DNA from 2 places in the Fulvimarina fulva genome. Region 2 is predicted to be linked to the other one. Evidence: predicted binding sites of a transcription regulator. Region 2 holds the regulator's gene; the other holds the start of a gene.
The links. Region 2 encodes HrcA, which represses chaperone genes, less so after heat shock. Its sites were predicted from a motif close to GTTAGCACTCNCNNNNNGNGAGTGCTAAC; they were not measured.

Region 1 (4,296 bases), on a different contig from region 2:
TTTCCGGTATCCGCAACCGTGATGACGGCAGCGTTCGTCCCGGTCGCGCTTCTGGCCGTCTGGCTCGTCGTGCAACGCATTCGCAAGCACCACGCCGATTAAGGCATGATGGCGAAAAATTGCATGACGTTTCGGATGACATCATGCGCAAAAACAAACATTTAGAGCGAAGTGACGACTCCGGCTTCTCGCATTTCGCCTAGCTGTGGAGCCTCATCAGGTCGTTCCGGTCCAGGCCCCATCGGCTGATGGGGGTGGTCGAGTGATTGCGCCCTGCGGCCGATGCCAATTGTCGCTTTCGAGCATCCCGGTCGTCGACAGTATCGACGCCCTGTCTTCGAAGCGGCCAGCGTCCTCTTAGCTTGGTCGGTCAGCGATCCGCGCGAGGAGCTCATCGAGAATCAGGCGCTCGCCGGGCGAGAGCGTCTCGACGTCATTAAGATGGGCACGCAATCCCAGTGCGAGCGAGGTGACGCCAGCGGTCGAGTGGACCGATGGGTCCAGAGTGATGGACGCGAGGACGGCTTCGCCTGCGAGGTGCGAAAGGCTTGGGTCGCGCTCGTCTTCGGGCGTCGCAAGCAGCGATGCGACGGTTCCCAGCCCTGCTGCATGGACAAGGCCGACCGCGCGCTCGATGGGACCGTCATCGAGCGGCATGAGGTGGGCGAGGGCGGCTGACTTCCTTACCTAAGCGAGCGCCGACAAGCAGGCTGTACACTTTCCAAACGAAAAGGGCGGCCCCGAAGGACCGCCCCATATTGATCAGGTGCGATGTGCGCTTGAGCGAATGGCTTCTTAGAAGTCCATACCGCCACCTGAAACCGGGCCTGCCCGGTTTCAGCACTTATTTCAGAATGGGCGGTTTCATGAACTTCCTGGAAGCCGGATGGCTTCTTAGAAGTCCATACCGCCCATGCCACCCATGCCGCCCATGCCGCCGGCCGGCATTCCGCCGCCGCCGTTGTCCTTCTTCGGCGCTTCCGAGATCATGGCCTCGGTGGTGACGAGAAGGCCAGCAACCGAAGCTGCATCCTGCAGGGCCGAACGGACGACCTTGACCGGATCGACGATGCCCATCTGGATCATGTCGCCATATTCGCCGGTCTGGGCGTTGTAGCCGAAGGAGGTGGACTCGTTCTCGAGGATCTTGCCGACAACGATCGAGCCTTCGCCGCCCGCGTTCTGCACGATCTGACGGATCGGAGCCTGCAGCGCCTTGCGGACGATGGAGATACCGGCGTCCTGATCGGCGTTGGCACCCGTGATGTCGAGGGCGTGGGACGCACGCAGCAGCGCGACGCCGCCGCCGGCCACGATACCTTCTTCAACGGCCGCGCGGGTCGCGTTGAGGGCGTCGTCGACGCGGTCCTTCTTTTCTTTCACTTCGACTTCCGTCGAACCGCCGACGCGGATGACCGCAACGCCGCCTGCGAGCTTGGCGAGACGCTCCTGGAGCTTCTCACGGTCGTAGTCCGAGGTGGTTTCCTCGATCTGCGCCTTGATCTGGCCGACACGGGCCTTGATCTGCTCGGCTTCACCGGCACCATCGACGATCGTGGTGTTTTCCTTGGTGATCGAGACCTTCTTGGCGCGGCCGAGCATGTCGAGGGTGACGTTCTCGAGCTTGATGCCGACGTCTTCCGAGACAACCGTGCCGCCCGTGAGGATCGCGATGTCCTCGAGCATGGCCTTGCGGCGATCGCCGAAGCCCGGTGCCTTTACGGCAGCGATCTTCAGGCCGCCACGGAGCTTGTTGACGACGAGCGTTGCGAGCGCTTCGCCTTCGACGTCCTCACCGATGATGACGAGCGGCTTCGAGGACTGAACGACCGATTCCAGAACCGGCAGCATGGCCTGAAGGTTGGAGAGCTTCTTCTCGTGAAGGAGAATGTAAGCGTCTTCCAGCTCGGCGACCATCTTCTCGCCGTTGGTCACGAAGTACGGCGACAGGTAGCCGCGGTCGAACTGCATGCCTTCGACGACTTCGAGCTCTGTCTCGGCGGTCTTGGCTTCCTCGACGGTGATAACACCTTCGTTGCCGACCTTCTGCATGGCGGCGGCGATCATCTCGCCGATTTCCTTCTCGCCATTGGCAGAGATCGTGCCAACCTGCGCGACCTCGTCAGAGGTGTCGATCGAGCGGGCACTGGAACCGAGCGCGTCGACGACCTTGGCGACGGCCGCGTCGATGCCGCGCTTGACGTCCATCGGGTTCATGCCGGCTGCAACGGCCTTGGCACCTTCGCGAACGATCGCCTGGGCGAGAACGGTCGCGGTGGTCGTGCCGTCACCGGCCTTGTCGTTGGTCTTCGAGGCCACTTCGCGCACCATCTGCGCGCCCATGTTCTCGAACTTGTCCTCGAGCTCGATTTCCTTGGCGACCGAAACGCCGTCCTTGGTGATGCGCGGAGCGCCGAAGGACTTGTCGATCACGACGTTACGACCCTTCGGGCCGAGCGTCACCTTCACCGCGTCGGCGAGGATGTCGACGCCGCGCAGCATGCGTTCGCGGGCGTCGCGGCCGAACTTGACTTCTTTAGCTGCCATGTGGGTTTCTCCTCAGCGTGCCGTCAAAGGCCACGCTTTGTTGAATTGAATTGGGAAGAGTTCGAAAGGCTTGAGGGCCGGCTGTTCAGCCGACGATGCCCATGATGTCGGACTCTTTCATGATGAGCAGGTCTTCGCCGTTCAGCTTGACCTCGGTGCCCGACCACTTGCCGAAGAGGACGCGGTCGCCCTTCTTGACGTCGAGTTCGATGATCTTGCCGCTGTCGTCGCGCGCGCCGGAACCGACGGCGACGATCTCGCCTTCCTGCGGCTTTTCCTTCGCCGTGTCCGGGATGATGATCCCGCCGGCGGTCTTTGCTTCGGACTCGACGCGGCGAACGAGCACGCGGTCGTGAAGCGGACGGAAGTTCGCATCTGCCATGTTCTTAGAACCCTTGTTGTGCGACATGCCGGACCCTTTTTGAAGGTTTAGGCATCCGGCTCGGTAAACTTTTAGCACTCACCAGAGGCGAGTGCTAACGGCGGCGGAGATAGGGGAGGAAGCGCGGTCCCGTCAAGCGGTGTGGTGCAAAAAATGTCGCAGCCCGCCCCGGATGTGGAGGCCACGGCCCCGAACCACAAGTGCCAGCCTTGACCCGGCTCTCCATATGCCCCTAACGCCAAGGGGACACACCGGAACAAAGGAACCGTGATGGCCGACGCGACCGCCGAAAACAGCCGGAGGATCGAGACGCTGATGGACGTCGCCCACGGGTATGGCGCCATCATCTGCGACGTCTGGGGGGTCGTTCACAACGGAGTTGCGAAATTCCCCGCCGCCGAGGAGGCCCTGCTTTCGGCGCGGCACAAGGGCTTGAAGGTGGTGCTTCTCACCAATTCGCCGCGCCCCCGTGACGGCGTCGTCGCCCAGCTCGCTGGCATGGGCTTCGACGAGAACGCCTATGACCATATCGTGACCTCGGGCGATGCGACGCGCGAGCTGATTGCCAAGGGCGAGGGCCCGATCCATCATATCGGGCCGGAGCGTGATCTCGACCTCTTCGCCGATCTGGGCGTCGAGCGTGTGGCGCTGGAAGAGGCGACGCGTGTGGTGGTGACAGGCCTCTTCGACGACGAGAACGAGACGCCCGACGACTATCGCAAACTGTTGAGGGAGCTGCGCGATCGCGAGCTGCCGATGATCTGCGCCAATCCAGACATCGTGGTGCAGCGCGGCGAGAAGATGATCTATTGCGCCGGGTCGATCGCCCGCGAATATGCATCGCTGGGCGGCGAGGTTGCCTTTGCCGGCAAACCCCATACGCCGATCTATGAACTTGCCGCCGAGCGGATCGGCTTCGACAAGAACGCGCGGCACCGGATCCTGGCGATCGGCGACGGCATGCCCACCGATATCCGCGGCGCGCAGTCCTTCGGCGTCGATGTCCTCTTCATTACGCTCGGCATTCATAGCGAGGAGCTGGATTCGACGGATCCGAGCGCAGACAGCGTGACGCGGCTGATGGAGAAGAATTGCCTGACCGCGCGCTATTTCATGCCGGCTCTGAGGTAATGTCGACTGTGCGTTCCGAAGCAATACGGCGCCTCGGTTCGGTGGCGGACTGCCCCGAAACCCTGAAGGGCGGTGTCGTCGCCATCGGCAATTTCGATGGCGTTCACCGGGGGCATCGGGCGGTCCTGGAAAAGGCCGCCGAGATCGGCGCGGCGGAGGACCGTCCGCTCCTGTGCCTCACTTTCGAGCCTCATCCGCGCACGGTGTTCGTGCCGGACAAGCCGGTCGCCCGGATC
Region 2 (4,296 bases):
CGCACTCGCGGGATTGGCGGTTTTCGTCTTCGGCATCGGGCTCGGCGGCATGGATGTCGCGATCAATGCGAATGCGGTGTCGGTCGAGCGTCACATGGATCGGGCGATCATGTCGTCCTGCCATGGCTTCTGGTCCCTCGGCGCCTTCGCCGGAGCCGGGCTTGGTGGCACGCTGATCGAAACCTTCGGTCCGGTCGGGCACACCCTCATCGTCGCAAGCTTTGCCCTTCTGACGCTGCTCTATGTGGCGCCAAACATGCTGGACGACAGACAGGCCCCCCTGCCCAAGGACACGACGGCGGCCCGCCTACCGATGCGGGACATGCTCGCAGCCCAGCGCACGCCGCTGCTTCTCGCAATCGCCATTGGTCTCGTTGCCCTCGGTGGTTTCGTCCAGGAAGGCGTGGTCATCGACTGGAGCGCGGTTTACCTGCGCGACGAGCTTGGCGTCACGCTCGCGGCCTCCGGCTTTGGTTTTGCGGCCTTTTCAGCAACGATGGCGCTGTTTCGCTTCATCGGAGACGGAATTCGCGAGCGCTATGGCGCCGTCAGAACCGTTCGCGTCTCCCTGATGATCGCCCTTTGCGGTCTCGTCGTGCTGATCTTCGCGAGCTCGCTGCCGACCGCCCTGATCGGTTTCCTCATTCTCGGCATCGGCTTGTCGAATGTCGTTCCGATCGCCTTTTCCGCCGCCGGAAACCTGAAGGGCCTCGCCGACGGCACCGGCATCTCCATTGCCTCCGCGATCGCTTATTCCGGCGGTCTGATCGCCCCTGCCCTCGTCGGGATCGTTGCCGCTGCCTATGGGTTTTCGACGATCTTCGCTGCCCTTGCCACGATTACCGTTGCGATCATGGCGTCGGCGAAGCTCCTGAAAAGGGCCGACCGCGACAGGGCGTGAGCCACAAACGAAAAACCCCCGAAGCCGATTCGGCTCCGGGGGCTGTCGAAAATTCATTCCGCATCAAGCGGTTGCTCAGAGAGAGCTGCCTGGCGCACTGGCCTGACCGGTGGTCTGCTCGGTCGCATCGTCATGGCCCATGGCGGGCTCGCTCGGCTTTGCGGCACCCTGCTTCGGGCCGCCCTTGGCAACGCCGACCATCGCCGGACGCAGCACCCGTTCGCCGATCGCGTAGCCGGCCTGAACGACCTGAACGACCGTGTTGTTCGGAACTTCCGGGTTCGGCACTTCGAACATAGCCTGATGGAAGTTCGGATCGAACTTCTGCCCTTCGGGATCGAGCTTCTTGACGCCGTGTTTTTCCAGCGAGGTCTGAAGCCCCCGCTCGGTCATCTCAACACCCTCGATCAGCGCGGTCAGGCCATTCTCGCCGCCGGCGCGGGCTTCTTCCGGCACCGCGTCGACGGCACGACGCAGATTGTCAGCGACCGAGAGCATGTCGCGCGCAAAGTTCGTCACCGCGTAACTGCGGGCGTCCTTCACCTCGCGTTCGGTCCGGCGACGCAGATTTTCCATGTCGGCGGCAAGCCGGAGCAGGCGCTCCTTCACATCGGCGTTTTCCGTTTCAAGCTCGATGATGCGCGCCTCGTAGCGCTCGGTGACGCCATCGCCCTCATCACTGGCTTCGGCGTCTTCGAAAGCGAGCGTCTCGTCGTCCTCGTTTTCGAGATTGGCGAATTCGCTTCTGCCGGTATCGCTCATCATGCCTCGACTGGTCCTTCGTGCATCGTGTCTTGCCCCGAGAACGCCAGGCCGCTTCGATCCGTGTTGAGCGGACCGCAGTGCGGAGCGTCGGGAAATGTCAGTATCTCGACCGCGCATATCGAATTGACGCGCCGGAAAATCAAGCCTTCGCACAGCGCTCCCCGCGATCTTCCCTCAGGGCCTCGACAGAAGCCGGGAGACCAGACGTGCCGTGTAATCGACCATCGGCACGATCCGGCGATAGTTGAGGCGCGTCGGCCCGATGACGCCGACGGCGCCGATCACCCGTTCGTAGCCGCCGCCGGTCGCCTCCTTCTCGTAGGGAGCAACGACGAGCGAGGAGCCGGACAGGGAAAAGAGGTTGTTTTCCTTGCCGATGAAGATGCGAACGCCATCGCCCTTCTCGGCAAGCCCCAGGAGTTCGATCATCCCGCTCTTGGTTTCCAGATCGTCGAAAAGCAGCCGAAGCCGTTCGAGATCCTCGGCCGCGGTCACGTTTTCGAGGAGGTTCGCGCGGCCACGTACGATGAGACGGGAAGGCTGATCTCCGCCAGCGCCCGACCAGACCGCGAGCCCCTGCTCCACCAGCTGCTGGGACAGAACGTCCAGCGCGGCATTGGTCTCGGTCTTCAGCTGGTCGATCCGCGCCCGCGCCTCTTTGAGCGTGCGGCCCGCCACATGGGCGTTGAGGAAGTTTCCGGCCTCTGTCAGCTGGGAATGGGTGACGCCCGTTGGCAGATCGAACAGGCGGTTTTCAACTTCTCCGTTGACGCCGACCAGCACCGCGAGCGCCCTGGTTGGCTCGAGACGGATGAATTCGATGTGCTTCAGTCTCAGGTCGGACGTCGCCGTCAACACGATCCCGGCCCCCCGAGACAGGCCGGAGAGCAGCTGGCTCGCCTCGGTCAGGAGCGAATCGAACGGTCTGCCGTCGCCGGCAAGACGAACTTTCTCCTCGATCTCCTCGCGTTCGGAGGCGGCGAGATCGCCGACCTCCAGAAAGGCGTCGACGAAGAAGCGCAGGCCGAGTTCCGTCGGCATGCGTCCCGCGCTGATATGGGGCGAATAGATGAGTCCGAGCGCCTCCAGATCGCTCATCACATTGCGGACCGAAGCGGGAGACAGCGAAGTGGTCAAGAGTTTGGAGAGCATGCGCGAGCCGACGGGCTCGCCCTGATCGAGATAGCTTTCGACGATCAGCTTGAAGATCTCGCGCGAGCGAGCGTCAAGCGGCTGGGGCATGTCGCCGAGCGGGTGCTTCAATTCGGTCATGGCTGAAGAGACTAGATAGTTTCGCGCAGTGATGAAACGGGCTTCGTCCGTTTTCATGTGGGTATCGATCGTTTCCCATGAAGGGCGGATCTGTGGATCGCCTGAGGCTTTTCGATCACTCGATCCCCTGAGAGGCGCGTTTTTGCTGGCGTTCAGCCTCTGCGGATCACGCCATCGCGGTCCAGGAGCTTCGGATCTCCGACTGCGATGAAGAAGCCGTTCGCGAAAACGTCTTCCCGCCTGATGCGCGTGCGTCCGTAAAGCCCGTAGAGAAAGGGTTCGCCGGAAGGCGTGACGACGCAGCCGCCGGCCGCGAGAAGAACCCCGTGACCAGCCGCCGTGTCCCACTGCATGGTCCGGTTGAAGCGCGGATAGAGATCGCCCCTGCCTTCCGCCAAGAGGCAGAGCTTCAGGGAGGAGCCTATGGCGATCGTTCCGGCGATGTCGAGGCCGTCGAGATAATCTTTCGTGGTGCTGCTCAGATGGTTGCGGCTCACCAACGCCTCGACCCGCTCGGGCGCCTCGCGCACGGCGAGCCTGATCGTCTCCCCGTTTCGCTCCACCGTCGGCTCAAGTCCGAGACCGCCGGAATAGATCTCGCCGGTCGCCGGAACACCGACGCAGCCGAAGACCGGCACGCCGTTTTCGACGATCGCGATGTTCACCGTGTAGTCGGGTTTACCGGCGATATAGCTTTTCGTGCCGTCGAGCGGGTCGACGAGCAGGAACCGGTCCCCGATCTCCGGCACGCGGCCCGCCGAAAAGCGCTCTTCGGCAACGATGGGGATCGACGACCGTGCCTCGATATGGGCAGTGATCGCGCGTTCCGCCGCACGGTCGGCCATGGTGACCGGCGAGGCATCGTCCTTGTATTCGACATGGACATCGGCATTGAGGGCCATGATTGCGTCCATCCCGGCTTTCACGGCCAGAATGATGTCTTGCGGGTCGATGTCCGCCGTTATCGCGCCCGGCAAATCGCTTCTCCGCAGATGGCCCTCAAAGGAGGAGACGTTAAGACGATCCGAGCAGTTTGGAAACCGCCTATTCGGCGGCTTCCTTGGTCACTTCTTCGTCGGGTCCCCCGACCTTCGCCGGCACATAGTTGAGAACCGGGCCAAGCCAGCGTTCGATCTCCGCTACTGGCATACCCTTGCGGGCCGCATAATCCTCGACCTGATCCCGCTCGACCTTGGCGACGCCGAAGTAATGGGATTCCGGATGGCCGATATAGAGGCCGGAAACGGACGAGGACGGCCACATGGCGAAGCTCTCGGTCAATTCGACGCCGATCTTTTCCTTCGCATCCAGAAGCTTGAAGAGGGTTTCCTTTTCCGTGTGATCCGGCTGGGCCGGAT

Region 1: groES (co-chaperone GroES) is a predicted target of HrcA. The motif match lies at 3,000-3,028, and genes of this name have one in related genera.

Annotation. Positions count from the first base shown of each region.
Region 1 covers NZ_JBDJAC010000012.1:28,635-32,930, reverse strand. Annotated here, with positions in the region: gene ABDX79_RS15555 (DUF3422 family protein) at 1-102, shown strand, start outside; gene ABDX79_RS15550 (hypothetical protein) at 358-657, opposite strand; gene groL (chaperonin GroEL) at 895-2,547, opposite strand; gene groES (co-chaperone GroES) at 2,633-2,929, opposite strand; gene ABDX79_RS15535 (TIGR01459 family HAD-type hydrolase) at 3,200-4,060, shown strand; gene ABDX79_RS15530 (bifunctional riboflavin kinase/FAD synthetase) at 4,060-4,296, shown strand, end outside.
Region 2 covers NZ_JBDJAC010000011.1:138,654-142,949, reverse strand. Annotated here, with positions in the region: gene ABDX79_RS15370 (MFS transporter) at 1-901, shown strand, start outside; gene grpE (nucleotide exchange factor GrpE) at 977-1,663, opposite strand; gene hrcA (heat-inducible transcriptional repressor HrcA) at 1,841-2,938, opposite strand; gene ABDX79_RS15355 (3'(2'),5'-bisphosphate nucleotidase CysQ family protein) at 3,091-3,915, opposite strand; gene metH (methionine synthase) at 3,983-4,296, opposite strand, start outside.